Regions from separate parts of the Clostridium sp. MF28 genome, predicted to be linked through region 2. Evidence: riboswitches for the same ligand, from Rfam matches in the RefSeq annotation. Region 2 holds a riboswitch; the other holds the start of a gene.
What was found. A riboswitch is a leader RNA that binds a small molecule or an ion and turns the genes downstream of it on or off. The one in region 2 is predicted to bind thiamine pyrophosphate.
Positions count from the first base shown of each region.

Region 1: it holds a riboswitch for thiamine pyrophosphate, as region 2 does, so the genes downstream of both, thiF (sulfur carrier protein ThiS adenylyltransferase ThiF) here and thiW (energy coupling factor transporter S component ThiW) in region 2, are expected to answer to the same signal.

Region 1 is NZ_CP014331.1:4,131,396-4,139,289, forward strand. Features, by position in the region: gene AXY43_RS18200 (transcriptional regulator) at 1-784, shown strand, start outside; gene AXY43_RS18205 (CBS domain-containing protein) at 942-1,328, opposite strand; gene clpB (ATP-dependent chaperone ClpB) at 1,594-4,185, shown strand; gene AXY43_RS18215 (ECF transporter S component) at 4,453-5,049, opposite strand; TPP riboswitch at 5,378-5,485, shown strand; gene thiF (sulfur carrier protein ThiS adenylyltransferase ThiF) at 5,672-6,475, shown strand; gene AXY43_RS18225 (thiamine phosphate synthase) at 6,483-7,145, shown strand; gene AXY43_RS18230 (tRNA 2-thiocytidine(32) synthetase TtcA) at 7,317-7,894, shown strand, end outside.
Region 2 is NZ_CP014331.1:2,469,041-2,476,934, forward strand. Features, by position in the region: gene thiM (hydroxyethylthiazole kinase) at 1-149, opposite strand, end outside; gene thiC (phosphomethylpyrimidine synthase ThiC) at 355-1,665, opposite strand; gene thiD (bifunctional hydroxymethylpyrimidine kinase/phosphomethylpyrimidine kinase) at 1,736-2,542, opposite strand; gene thiW (energy coupling factor transporter S component ThiW) at 2,573-3,112, opposite strand; TPP riboswitch at 3,302-3,412, opposite strand; gene AXY43_RS10830 (4Fe-4S binding protein) at 3,478-4,722, opposite strand; gene AXY43_RS10835 (FAD:protein FMN transferase) at 5,151-6,155, opposite strand; gene AXY43_RS10840 (sensor histidine kinase) at 6,440-7,894, opposite strand, start outside.

The DNA of each region.
Region 1 (7,894 bases), 1.7 Mb from region 2:
AAATGGTGAATATATTGAGGCTATTTCTTACTACAGCAAGCTTAGAGAAATGTTTAGATTGAAAGAAGATGGATTTGATAGTTCAGAGTACTGTTTAATAGGCTACAATGAGGCTCTGTGTTATCAGAATTTAAGAAAATCTGAAGAAGCATATAGCATTTTATCAGAAATCATAGGATATGTTGATGACCTTAAAACAGATGAAAGCAAGGGAAAAATATATCATATATATGCTACAGTATGCATTAAGCTTAAAAAAGATTATGTTGATGAATATAAAAAGAAAGCATTTCAATATCAAAAATATAATCCTATTTCTCTGGCAGCATCCCATGGAAATTATGGAAAGTATTATTTTGAAGTAGAAGAAAAGGAAAAAGCAATCTCTGAAATAGAAGATGGAATAAAGATATTTCCACAAGATAATGTAGAAAAATATGTGGAGTTTTTGAATTATTGTACAAAAATATTAATTGATAATTCAGAGTATGAGATAGCTTATAGGATTACAGAAGAATCATTAAATTTAGCTATTATGACTGATAATATAAAGTTAATTGAGAAGTCATATTATTTTAAAGGTATAATTCTTCAGAAAATGGACAAACATTTGGAAGCAGAAAAATATATGAATCTATCATTAGATTCGTTGTTTAAATTTGGTACCAGAGAAGAAAGAAGAAATAGATATGTAGATATGGGTAAGCTTTATTATAAGCTTGGACTTACAGCGGATTCGCTAAAATACTTTAATCTTGCATTAGCTGTTGATAAAAAAATCTAATTTCTCGTAAATATATATAGAAGGGCGATATTTTGTTAATTCGATTATAATGGATTAACAAAATATCGCCACTTCTATTTTTTTATATTCACAATTAAGCCTTTAAGATCAGTAATGATATATTTAAGCTATTAAATTCATATGGATATTATTGTTACTAATTTTTTGAACAAGAGTCAATGAAGTAATCTAATAAATCATCTATATTAATAACTCCTACAATTTTTTCGTCTTCAATAACAGGCATTGTTATAATATCATTTTCTCTTAGACGCTTAGCTACAGTGAGTAGATCTTCATCAGATTGCGCAGAGATAACTGATTTTGACATAACCCACTCAACTGGACAGCTAACATAATGTCCTGGATGTATCATGAATCTATATATATCAGCTTTTACTACCATTCCTACTACAATTTCTTTATCATCTACTACTGGCATTCCATTAATATTAAGTTTGTCCATAAAATCTAAAGCTTTATCTATAGTATCGTTTACATTAATTGTATGGAAATTTGGTTTAATGATAGAACTTATTTTCATAACATCACCTCTTTTAAAAAAGTTTAATATCGTTAAGCTGTAAAATAACAGGCTAATAATATTTATATTACTATTTTACTATAAAACAACAAAATTTAAAATAAATCTTTAGATGATAAAAAAATTAAAAAAAAGACTAAATAAACTTTGACTTTCTTTGACCTATGTATTATTATATAGATAAAGAGGAATTATTTAGGTATAGTGATAAACTAGTTTTAATAATAATTTCGAAATTTAACATAGAGATTTAGGAGGAATAAGTATGAATATTGATAAAATGACGTTGAGAGTTCAACAAGCATTGAATGATGCCAATGTTACAGCTGTTAAATTTAATCATCAGCAAATAGATTTAATTCATCTTTTTTCAGCTCTTGTAGAGCAGGAGGACGGGTTAGTCCCTAATATTCTTACTAAAATGGGTATATCAGTAAAGAATTTAAAAGCGTCAGTAAATAAGGAATTAGATGCAATGCCAAAAGTTTTAGGAGAAGGAGTTGGCAATGTATATATAACTAGAAAAGTAGAGGAAGTGTTAATTAAAGCTGAAGAATTTTCGAAACAGTTTGAAGATTCATATGTTAGTGTTGAACATTTAATGCTTGCTATTATAGAAATAGATAACAATCAAGTTTCTAAAATATTAAAGCAATATAATATAACCAAGGAGAATTTCTTAAAAGTTCTTTCTGAAGTTAGAGGAAGCCAAAGAGTTGAAACGCAAGATCCAGAAGGGACATATGACGCATTAGCAAAGTATGGAACTAATTTAGTTGACCTTGCTAAAAAGCATAAGTTAGATCCTGTTATAGGAAGAGATGAAGAAATAAGAAGGACAATAAGGATTTTATCAAGGAGAACCAAGAATAATCCAGTATTAATAGGTGAACCTGGTGTTGGTAAAACAGCAATTATTGAAGGATTAGCTGAAAGAATAGTTAGAGGAGATGTTCCAGAAGGCCTTAAGGATAAAATTATATTTGCTTTGGATATGGGATCTTTGATTGCCGGAGCTAAGTATAGAGGTGAATTTGAAGAAAGATTAAAAGCGGTATTAAAAGAAGTTCAAAGCAGTGAGGGTAGAATATTACTATTCATAGATGAAATTCATACAATAGTTGGAGCTGGTAAGACTGATGGAGCAATGGATGCTGGTAATTTGATTAAACCATTATTAGCAAGAGGAGAGTTACATTGTATAGGTGCTACAACTTTTGATGAATATAGAAAATATATTGAGAAAGATAAAGCCTTAGAAAGAAGATTCCAACCAGTAATTATAGATGAACCTACAGTAGAGGATACAATTGCAATACTAAGAGGATTAAAAGAAAGGTTTGAAATTCATCACGGGATTAGAATTCATGATTCAGCAATAGTAGCTGCTGCAAAGCTTTCTGACAGATATATTCAAGATAGATATATGCCTGATAAGGCAATTGATTTAATTGATGAAGCTGGAGCTATGATAAGATCTGAAATAGATTCCCTCCCAACAGAACTTGATGTTATAAGAAGAAAAATATTTAAGTTAGAAATAGAAAAAGAAGCCTTGTCAAAAGAGAAAGATGAGGGTTCAAAAAATAGGTTAGATGACTTAGAGAAAGAGCTTGCAGGATTAAAAGAAAAGAATGATGAAATGACTGCAAAATATACCAAAGAAAAAGAGCAAATCACAGCTATTAAAACCTTAAAAAGTGAGCTAGATGATGCTAGAGGAGAAATAGAAGTAGCGCAAAGAAACTTTGATTATAATAAAGTTGCTGAGATTCAATATAGTAGGATTCCTGCTATAGAAGAAAAAATTAAGCAAAAAGAAATTGAACTAAGAGAAAATTATGAGGGAGCTCTATTAAAAGAGGAAGTAACTGAGCAGGAAGTATCCGCTGTACTTTCTAAATGGACTGGAATTCCTGTAACTAACTTACTTGAAGGAGAAAGGGAAAAACTTTTAAGACTAGAAGATGATATGAGTAATAGAGTTATAGGCCAGGGTGAGGCAATAGAAGCTGTAACTAATGCAATACTCAGGGCAAGAGCTGGGCTTAAAGATATCAATAGACCAATAGGATCATTTATATTCTTAGGGCCAACAGGAGTTGGTAAAACGGAGCTTGCAAAAACACTAGCTAGAAATTTATTTGATTCAGAAGAAAATATTATTAGAATTGATATGTCGGAATATATGGAGAAGCATTCAGTGTCTAGATTAGTTGGAGCGCCTCCAGGATATGTAGGTTATGATGAAGGTGGTCAGCTAACAGAAGCTGTAAGAAGAAAACCATATAGCGTAATTTTATTTGATGAAATTGAAAAAGCGCATGAAGATGTGTTTAATATATTCCTTCAAATATTAGATGATGGTAGATTAACTGATAATAAGGGTAAAACTGTAGATTTTAAAAATACTATAATAATTATGACTTCAAATATCGGAAGTGAATATTTATTAGAAAATACTAATGAAGATCACGTTGATGAAGAAATAAAATCAAAAGTAATGAGTGTTTTAAAATCAAGATTTAAACCAGAATTTTTAAATAGAGTAGATGATACTATAATGTTTAAACCTTTGACAGAGTCTGGCATTAAGAAAATTATAGATATATTCTTAAGAGAAGTAAGTTTAAGGTTAAAAGATAAAAATATCGAAATAGAAGTTACAGATAAAGCAAAAACAATAATGGCAAGAGAAGGTTATGATGTGGTTTATGGAGCAAGGCCGTTAAAAAGATATATACAGAACACTTTAGAGAATAGACTCGCTAGGATGATAATTAAGGGCGAACTAGGCTATGGATCTAAGGTTATGATTGATAATAAAGATGAAGAAATAATAATAAAACCACTTTAGTAAAAATAAGTTTTGTAAAATTCCTGTAGATAAATGTGATCTATAGGAATTTTTATTCTCTAGAAAATTATAATCAAAGAATGTGAGTAACTTTTTGAGTAGTTAATAGGAATCGTTATATTTGTATTATATACCATATTTTAATTCTTCATAATAGTTTTATATGTAACCAATAATTAGAACAAGAAAAGAGGCAGCTTTTAGCAAGTGCCTCTTTATAATTTATATTCTTTAAAAAATATTTTATTTTACTTGTTTAGAGTTTAGTTAAATTTTTTTCTTAATTCTAAATATAGCTACAATTACAGGGACTGATATTACAGCACTCACTATAGCTTCAGGAACTCCATTTGTTAAACCAATGGTTGCAATTGCAATTCCAGCAGTTTGTGGATTTATCTTTAAAATAGCAGAGTATCTTTCTAAGTAAAATACGTAAGTTAAACCCAAAACACCTATAGTGTTAATTAATGTAGCACAGATTGATGCTATTGCAATACTAATGCTTTGATTTTTAAATCTCTTTCTAAGAAGTATATACACATAGTATGCTACAATTCCAATTAGGACTCTAGGAACTAATGCAATTATAGGATTCCAAAATATAAATGATGTTGGACCAGGAGCGGTAAAATTTTGATACATTGAGAATAAACCAAAAACTAATCCAACTAGGGATCCAACTATAGGTCCTTCAACTATCGCACCTATAATAACTGGGATATGCATTATAGTAGCTTTTACAGGTGGAATTGGTATGAACCCAAGCCCGGTTAATCCTAAGAAAATTGAAATTGCAGAAAGCATTCCGATCATTGCAATCTGTCTAACTGAAAATTTAGATTTAGTATAGCCTCTTTCCATAAGGTACCTCCGTTCTTATTCCTTGATATATGGATATAATTCGGAAAAATATATAATATATACGAATTTCCGTTCAGCTTCTAATTGAATACCGACACATATTATTTTACCACGTTAGAAAAAATGTTCAATTATATTTTAAAAATATAAATTTAAATATAGTAATAATAATTACTGATTCTATATTTAATTCTATGAACTTAGAAAAAGTTGATTTTTATACAAAATATGAATAAATTTACAAATCTAATTTATGGATTTAATCCATAAAAATTTGAATTATAAGAAATAAAATGATAATATATAACCATAACAGAAATTGAATAGTATAAAAGGCTAGGGGTGCCAATTTAATTGGCTGAGAGAAGCTTATTTGCTTTAACTCTTTTGACCTGATGTGGCTAATACCACCGTAGGGAAGCAATAAATATTTTAGAAGATTTATAAGACTTACCTTAGTGTAAGTCTTTTTATTATCTAGTAATTTATTATGGAAGCCAAATAAGTAGAGGTTCTGCCCATTGGTTGTACAAATTATGAAAAAAGACTGATAAGAAAATAATGAGTAAATAATGAACAGATATATTAAGTTTTAAAATTTATTTAGATTGGGGATATTAGTTTGAAAGTTTTAGTAAATGAAAGAGAAATAGATATTGAGGGAGAAATTACTGCATTTGAAGTTAGAAGCAGGATAAAAAGTGATGCGGATATAGTTATTTTAAATGGTTTTCCAATTAAACAAGATTATTCTTTAAATGAAGGCGATAAAGTTACTTTAATTAAGAGAGGCGAGGTGCCTAAAAAAGAAGAGTTAGAGGCACTAATGGTAAGTAGACATACTCCAAAGGTTCATGAGAAAGTTAAGAAGGCGAAGATAGCTATTGCTGGACTTGGTGGACTTGGTTCAACAGTAGCATTAGCGTTGGGAAGAGTTGGGGTTGGACATATAAAAATAATAGATTTTGATGTGGTTGAACCTAGTAATTTAAACAGACAACAATACTTTATAAGACATATTGGAATGAAAAAATGCCATGCATTAAAAGAAATATTGTTAGAAATCAATCCGTTCATAAATATCGAAGTTGTTGATACGTATGTAGATAAGGATAACATTAAAGATTTATTTGAGGATATGGATATTGTAATTGAAGCATTTGATGGCGCAGAAAATAAAGCGATGATAGTTAGAGAAGTTTTACTTCAGACAGAAAAACCAAAGGTTATTTCAGCCTCAGGTATGGCAGGGTATTATTCTAATAATCTAATAATTAGCAAAAAAATAAATACAAGGCTATATATGTGTGGAGACTTTAAAAATGAGGCAAAAGTAAATGAGGGGTTAATGGCACCTAGGGTTGGTATCGCAGCTTGTCATGAAGCAAATATGGCGCTTAGATTAATATTAGGAGAAGAGGTATAAACTAAAGATGTCTGTAATTGGAATAACAAATAGAAAACTTTGTAGGGACTTTTTTGATCAAATAAAAAAAATATCAGAATCTAATCTAGATTTCTTAATTATACGAGAAAAAGATTTAAGCAGTGAAGAGCTAATGATATTAGTTTTGAAAGTAAAAGAGGAACTGAAAAATACAAATATCAGAATAATACTAAATTCCAATATAGATATTGCTAAAAAGTCCAATGTTGATGGAATTCAGTTATCATTTAATGATTTTATAAATATTAGTAACAGGTTATGCACAGGAAGAGCAATAAATTCTAAAGAAATGGTGGATAATTTTTATTTTAGTGGGAATAAATATAAAATATATAAGATGATCGGCGTTTCAATACATAGTTGCGAAGAAGGTATACAAGCGGCTAAATTAGGAGCAGACTATGTTATTTATGGCCATGTGTTTGAAACTGATTGTAAAAAAGGTCTTCCTCCTAGAGGAATTAAGGAAATAGAGGCTCTTTCCAAGAAGATTGACATTCCAGTCATTGGGATAGGCGGAATAAATCAAGATAATTATAAGAAAGTATTGGATGCTGGAGCAAGTGGAATTGCTATAATGTCTAGTTTAATGAAAGACAAAAACCCTGAAGAACTAGTGAAATCTCTTTCTAAAGAAACATTACTTTGATATATGAAAATCAAAGTACAAATACGAATAATTAAAATCAGCTAATATTAAAACCTAAAAACACTTGTAAATCTTAAGTGTTCATTATAAACTCTTTAAAGAAAGATATATTCAAGAATAATTAGTATCTATGATCTGGATACTATTAAGATAATAAGGAGAAATGAAATAATGAGTACAATTGCAGGAAAAGGCTGTCCAAGAATTATACCAGATGGAGAAAAAAAGCCACTAGAAGAGATTGAAAAAGCTATAATTAAAAGCTATAGAAAGCATATTTGGTCAAAATTTGTTAAGGCAATTAAAGAATATAATTTAATTCAAGAAGGAGATAAAATTGCTGTTGGAATTTCTGGAGGAAAAGATAGTATACTTATGGCGAAATTATTTCAGGAGTTGCAAAGACATGGTCAAGTTAAATTTGAATTAGTATTTTTAGCTATGGATCCAGGGTATCATCCAGATATAAAAAATTTACTAATAGAAAATTGTGAGCATCTAAATATTCCAATTCATATGTATGAATCAGGCATTTTTGATGTTGTTGATAAAATGGCTAAGGATTACCCATGTTATTTATGTGCAAGAATGAGAAGAGGCTCTCTTTATGCAAAAGCAAAAGAATTTGGATGTAATAAACTTGCATTAGGACATCATTATAATGATGTAATTGAAACAACTATGCTAAACATTTTATATGGTGGTAATTTTAAGACAATGTTGCCTAAATTAAAAGCTAAAAATTTTGA
Region 2 (7,894 bases):
TCAGCCATAATTGGTGATGCACCTATTGCAAGTAAAATATTCGCACAATCATTAACTGTAACATAATTTGTTATATTATGCACAAGTGGTTTCTTATTCCTAACTTCATTTAATAAACTTCCTATTTTAATTGATATTTCATTACTCATAAATATCTTTTAGTAAGAATTCATTCTTTAATGATCCTTACTAAAATACCTCCTCTCAAAAGTAAAAATTTTTCAAGTTTCTTTTGCTTGATATCTATGTTGCAATTATGAACTTGCATTTAAAATTCTAGTAAACTAAGTACTCAATAAAAATAATACTATAGAAATTCAACTGCAACATATATAATTATACCTCATATAAATCTTATTTCTGGTCAAGAAGCTCCACTTTATCGCCATTTAAAATTCTGTTAGTTGTTCTTACTGCACACATTTTCCCGCACATAGAACAGCTATGCATATCTTCTGGTGGTACACTTTCAAAATATTCTCTAGCCTTTTTCCCATCAATAGCAATCTTGAACATCTCTTCCCAATCAAGTTTTTGACGAGCATCTGCCATTGCATTATCTCTATCTCTAGCCCCTGGAAGTCCATTAGCAATGTCTGCTGCATGAGCTGCAATTTTCGATGCAATAATTCCTTCTCTAACATCAGATAAATCAGGAAGTCTTAAATGCTCAGCTGGTGTTACATAGCAAAGGAAATTGGCTCCATGTGTTGCTGCAATAGCGCCACCAATGGCTGAAGTTATATGATCATACCCAGGTGCAATATCTGTAACAAGAGGGCCTAGTACATAGAAAGGTGCCCCATGGCATAATCTTTTTTCAATTTGCATATTAGCTGCAATCTCATTCATTGCCATATGACCTGGTCCTTCTATCATAACTTGTACATCTTTTTCCCAAGCTCTTTTTGTTAATAATCCTAACTCTATAAGTTCTGTAATTTGTCCAGCATCTGTTGAATCATCAATACAGCCAGGTCTCATAGCATCTCCAAGACTTATTGTTACATCATATTCTCTTAGTATATCAAGTAATTCATCATAGTATTCATAAAATGGATTCTCATTTCCTGTCATCTCCATCCATGCAAATAGCAATGACCCACCTCTTGATACTATATTTAATCTTCTCTTATCTTCTTTAAATATCGAAACTGTTCTTTTATTTATTCCTGCATGAATAGTAACAAAATCAACCCCAGCTTTAGCATGAGCTAACACCACGTCAAGAAAATCTTTAGCTTTTATATCTAAAAGATCTTTTTCAAGGTATCCAATTGCATCATACATAGGAACTGTTCCTATCATAGCTGGAGAATATTCTATAAGCTTTTCCCTGAACTCTTGAGTCTTCCCATAATTACTTAAATCCATTATTGCTTCTGCACCAAAATCAACTGCCATTTTTACTTTTTCCATCTCTCTGCAATAATCAACCGAATCTCCTGATATCCCTAAGTTTACATTTATCTTTGTTCTTAATCCATCACCAATCCCCTCAGGGCTAAGTGATTTATGGTTGATATTAGCCGGTATAGCTACTTTACCTTCTGCAACAAGTTTCATTAATTTTTCTTCTGAAATTCTTTCTTTTTCCGCTACTATTTTCATTTCCTTTGTAACTATACCTTTTTTAGCTGCTTCCATTTGTGTTTTATAATTCATTTCTTTCCCTCTCCTCATACCATTATTATTTAATTTATTAGTTATAAAATTTAACTTGAGTTCTATAGTATTATTCAATCATTCCTGCTTTCTTATATAGCTCGTAAAAATGGTTAGTAGGGCCTACACCTTTACCAAGCTCAAAACCATGTTCGATTGCACATGTTATATATTCTTTACCACTTCTAACCGCTTCCTCTATTGTCATATTCTTAGCCAAATTTGCTGCTATAGTTGAAGATAAAGTACATCCTGTTCCATGAGTATGGGTAGTATTTATTCTTTCTTGCTTTAGAACAAGAAAGTTATTTCCATCATATAACAAGTCTGTTGCTTCCCCTTCTAAATGCCCCCCTTTAACTAAAACTGCCTTCGGACCAAGTTCTTTAAGTTTCAAGGCCGCTTCCTTCATTTCATCTAAGTTTTCTATTTTCATCCCTAAAATTTCTTCTGCCTCTGGTAAATTAGGAGTTATTAATGTTGCTAATGGAAATAATTCCTTAACTAAAGTATCTTTTGAATCCTTCGATAACAGATTAAATCCACTTTTAGAAATCATAACTGGATCTAGAACTATCACTGGTAGTTTATCAACTTTTCTCAAAGATTTTGATATAGCTTTTATAGATTCAATTTTAGAAACCATTCCTATTTTTATAGCATCTACTCTTATATCTTCAAAAATAACATCTATCTGAGATTCAATCATTTCAGGATTTATATCTTGAATTCCAAAAACCCCCATAGTATTTTGAGCCGTTACCGCTGTGATAACGCTCATTCCATATACTCCATTTGCCGAGAAAGCTTTTAAATCCGCTTGAATTCCTGCTCCTCCACAAGTATCCGATCCTGCAATAGTTAATGCTCTAAACATAAACTCATCCTTTCACCTATAATATTTCATTTAAATCTTATCTATGTTATTAGTTGCTTCTCCCTTTACTTGAAACTCATTATCTACTAGTATTTTTTTAATGACAGGAACTTTTATAAAAAAGTACGCTATAATCGCTCCAACACTGCAACTTGATATAAACGGAACAACATATACAAAAACCGCAACTTGTTTTCCTAACACCATTGTAGCTATAGGATAAGCTAATAATGCTCCTAATATTCCAGTTCCAATTATTTCTCCAATTACTGCAATACCTGGCTTTCTAAATTTTTTATAAAGAATTCCTGCAAGTAATGCTCCTACCATGCTTCCTGGAAAGGCCAATAAACTTCCTGTTCCCATAAAATTTCTTATTAGAGATGTCACAAATGCATTCATAAGAGCATATACTGGCCCAAGTGTTATTGCTCCAACTACATTCACGAAATGTTGTATTGGAGATATTTTAGCAGCTCCAATCGGTATTGAAAATGTTCCAAAAATAACAGAAATACCGATTAACACGCCACTTAACGCCATCTTCTGTGCTTTACTCTTTTCTTTCATTAAAATTCACTCCTTTAATAATAAAATCAATAAACTTACTTTTTAATGTGAAATAAATTTACTAAATCACCTTTACAATGACGTTTAAATTGATTAACCTTAAAAGAAGTTAATTATTTTGCATAAAAAAAATGTATCCACAAGGGATACATCAATAAATCATGCACAAATCATATCAATACTTACACAAATAATATTAATATACTTCCCTACGCTGGTATTATCCAAATCAGGTTATAAGAGTCTAGGAAATCAATCTTTCCAATCTCAGCCAAAATATTAGCTCCCCTAGTTATTCAATTACAAAATTTTCTTTCACAATTTAAAGGTTATACCATTAAGTTTCAAACGTCAAGTATATTTTATTATTTTGCTTCATTCAAAGCATTTGTTACCGCACTCATGATACCCTTCGAACTATAAGTTGCTCCAGATACAGTATCCACTGATGTTGATTGTTTTGAAATTATACTCTTAATTATAGTACCCTCTGCTCTTTGATAAAACTTTGGAGTATCTTGATTGGATATAGCTTGTATACTTGATATTTTTCCATCAGACACAGTTACAGAAATCTTAGTTGTTCCTCCTCTATATCCTGTTCCACTTCCTGTGTATGTCCCATCTTTATATTCACTTGCATTATTTTGAACTGTATTTGAACTTGTAGTTTCATGATTTAATTTTGAACTTTCTGGTGCAGATTCTGTTTGTGAATTTAAATTGCTTGAAACTGCATTACTCTTAGCTGCAATTCCAGATTTAGTTACTGCATTGCCGGCGAAGTTAGTGAATCCATATATACCTAAAAATGTAGCCATAGCTACTGATCCTGTTAACTTAGCATCTAAATCTCTTCCAAGTACATTTACATTAGCATTATTTCTGTAACATACTTCAGTACATTTTAAGCAATTTATACAATCTCCACCTTTGACACAATTTACCTTATAGAGCGGTAACCCCATTGAACAATTCATTGTGCAGGCTCTACATTTACCACAATCAGCTTTTGGCTTATTAATCTTAACTATTCCAATCTTAGAAATAATAGAGAATATTGCACCTAAAGGGCATAGATATCTGCAGAAAAACCTCTCAATAAACGCTGATCCTATTGTGATTAATATTAAAAATATCAATCCAACAAGTAAATTCGAAAAAATAGTAGATACATCAGTTATTTGACCAAATACATCCCAAGGGCTTGTGCTTTCCAGTATACTGCTTCCTATAGTCCATGAAATAGCTATTATAAAAAGTAATACTAAATATTTGAAATACTTAAGTATAGAATCAACTTTTTCATCTACTCTAAACTTTATTTTGAATATTTTTTTTGATATAAAATATATTAAGTCATTATATGCACCAAATGCACATATCCAACCGCAGAACCATCTTCCTAATACTATAGTCAAAAGCATAATAGCTATAAATTCTATTAAGCTTGGTAATGCTTCCAAAAAGTTAACATTACCATTGATAATCATTTGATATACAGTTTTTACTTCACTGAATGTCATTGAATAAAGACCTGGTAACAGAATAAATGCAATCAATTGTATAATATGCCTTATAATCTGCGATTTTTTTATTTTACTTGCCATGTTTCTTTCCCCTTTTCTAACTCTCTATATTTAGCAATAATAATTTTTTATGTTAATTATCATCAATCATATTTTTCCAATTAATTTCCAATAGAAATATTATTTTCACTTCATTATCTGCTATTGCAATTTCTTTAATTAAGTGAATTATAGCAATAGAACCTTAATGTGCCCTTAATCTAAGCTGAGAATTCGCTGAGAAATGGCAATTAAAACATTTTAGAATTAAGGAAAAGGCTAAATTGTACGAAAAATCTAACTAAAAAAAGATAGTACAAATTGAATTTATCCCTGCTAATAAGTTATATTCCAACTTAACGAGGTTTGTTTCAATCGGTATTATCTCTTCTTATCATTTTGCTTGATTTAAAGCTTTCTTATTTCCTCAATTATGCCCTTACCTCTATATTTAGCTCCAGACACAATGGCTAAAAAAATTCACTATCTGTTAATGTAAAAATACTTTCATCAATACCTGATGTTTTATATATTTTCTTATCTTCTGTAATAAATATAGCGTCAATGCCCTCTATAGTTTCTATAATCTTCATAGCTTTATCAATACCAATTATATAAACACCAGTTGATAAGCCATCTCCTTCAATTGAATTATCTGATATAATAGTTGCACTTATAATTTTGCTTTCAGATGGGTATCCTGTTTTAGGGTCAATTATATGATGAAATCTCTTTCCATCTTTTATAAAATATCTTTCATAATTGCCTGAGGTTACTATTGATTTATTTTTTACGCTTAATATTCCTATAAATTCTCCCCTAGGCTTAAATGGGTTTTGAATTCCAACTTTCCAAGCTGAACCGTCTTCCTTACTTCCAAGAGCAAAAATGTTTCCACCTAAATCAATTAATGCACTTTTAATATTATACTGATAAAAAATATCTCTTACTTCATCAGCTGCAAATCCTTTTGCAATACCTCCGACATCTAAAGCTTGCTTATCATGTTTTAGCATTATTGAATTATTTTTGTCATCAAAAATAACATCATTGTAATTTACAAGTTTTACTGTTTTCTCTATTTGAGATTTTTCTGGAACTTTTTCTTCTTTTGTACCTATGCTCCATAACTTTACTAATGGCCTTATTGTAGGATCAAAAGTACCTTCTAAAACTTTACTGTATTCTATGGCTTTTTTAACTACAAAATAAGTATCATTATTTACTTTCTTTCCCTTATTTCCTGCATTAAAATTTATTTTTGATATATCACTACTTTCTTTGAAAGCTGACATTCTATCATCAATTTGGTTTAACCTTTCTAGCGCTTTATCTATTGCCATTTTAGCTTTATTTCCATTTGCTCTTAAGTTGATCAAAGTTCCAAGAGCATAACTGCTCCTAGTTGCTTCATGTTTTTCAATTTTACCAGTCACAAATATAAAAAATAAAATAACTATTATTATCACAATCATTAATATAAAAATACTTACTGTACTTATAATAATCCCCACCTATCTAAAATATATAAATTTCCTCATTGTTGGAATTATAACAAAAAAGTCTTAATGTATCCTTAGTTAAAGCTTAGAATTTGCTGAGAACTATTTAAGACTACTCACCCAGATTTTCTTAGCGATATCTTAAACTAAAGATGCGTTGATATTTTAATCAATAGAATAACGATATATACTAAAAAAGATGTTACAAAATAATATAATAAATCTATTTTGTAACATCTTTTCTTATTTGGGCACAATCAAAAAATATCAAATTCATCTGCCTTATTTTCTAATTTTAAATATATTGAGAATGTTGTCCCAACTCCAAGCTCACTTTCTACTCTAATTTTTCCACGATTGCTATCAATTATTGATTTTACTATAGAGAGACCCAATCCATATCCCCCTTGTTCCCTAGCTCTGTGATAATCACTTCTAAAAAATCTATCGTATATTTTATCTAAATGCTCTTTAGGTATTCCAGTTCCATTATCAGATATCTTCAAAACCGCAAAGGTTTTATTTTTGTAATCTTCTATACCTGTAGAAATTGTTATAACACCTTTTTCTTTATCAGTATGAGTTACAGCATTTTGAGTTATATTGAATATGACCTGCTTAATTTGATTTTTATTTATATATACATCTATATAATCCTTCAACTCTATATTTAAAGTTTTATCCTTAGAAAGTATCTGCAGTTGAGGAATTATTTCATTTATAACATCATTCAAATTCTCCTTTTTTATTTCAACAACTGGTTGCTGATCTAGCCTAGTTAATATTAAAAGATCATTTACCAGTTTTGCAAGCCTTTCACTTTCTATCAATATGCTGTTTAAAGCCAAATCTAATTTTTCCTGATTTTTTGCTGCCCCTCTTAATAATACTTCAACAAAACCATGAATTGAGGTTAATGGTGTACGTAATTCATGTGATGCATCAGACACGAATCGTCTCATTTTTTCTTTGATAATCTGTTCTTTTTCAAATGATGTCTCTATTCTTTCAAGCATAATATTAAAGGATTTTGATAATCTATTAATTTCTAATTGACCACTTTCTTCCGTTAGTCTTGTATGCAGATCAGTTACACTTATTCCTTCCACAGTATCAGTTATCTTATATAACGGCTTCAATGTTCGATTAAAAATAGTGATTCCAAGTATTGTTCCCACTATGAGAATCATAATTGAAAGACTAATATGCACATACTCTTGCCTATCTAAGATACTTGTAATATCGTCTATTGGCGTACTCAACTGTATTAACCCTGATGGTGAATCTAAATCCCCAACTTTTATCCATGCAACCATTTGATAATTATTGTTTTCATCTCTTACTACTTCATATGCATGTTCCAAATTCCCTTGTTCATTGCAAATCTCTATATATTTATCTCTAGAAAGCACCGGTACTGGTATCTCTTTCCTCTTTCGTTCATCAGGCTCCTTTGAATCATCGTCACCGTCATCATCATCTCTAGGTGTATCTATATTGCTTCTTTGACCTAACAGCTCTCCATTTTTATTTATTAGAGCTACACTCATATTTTTATCCCATAAATTCTTTAAAATTTCTTTAGTATCACTTTCAGTTATATCCTCAATATTTTCTTTTGACATTTTCTTAAAGTCTAGATTATGAAACCTCTCATGAAGTACTTGCACCTTTGTTTTATATAAATAATTTTTCATACTTATATACTGAAA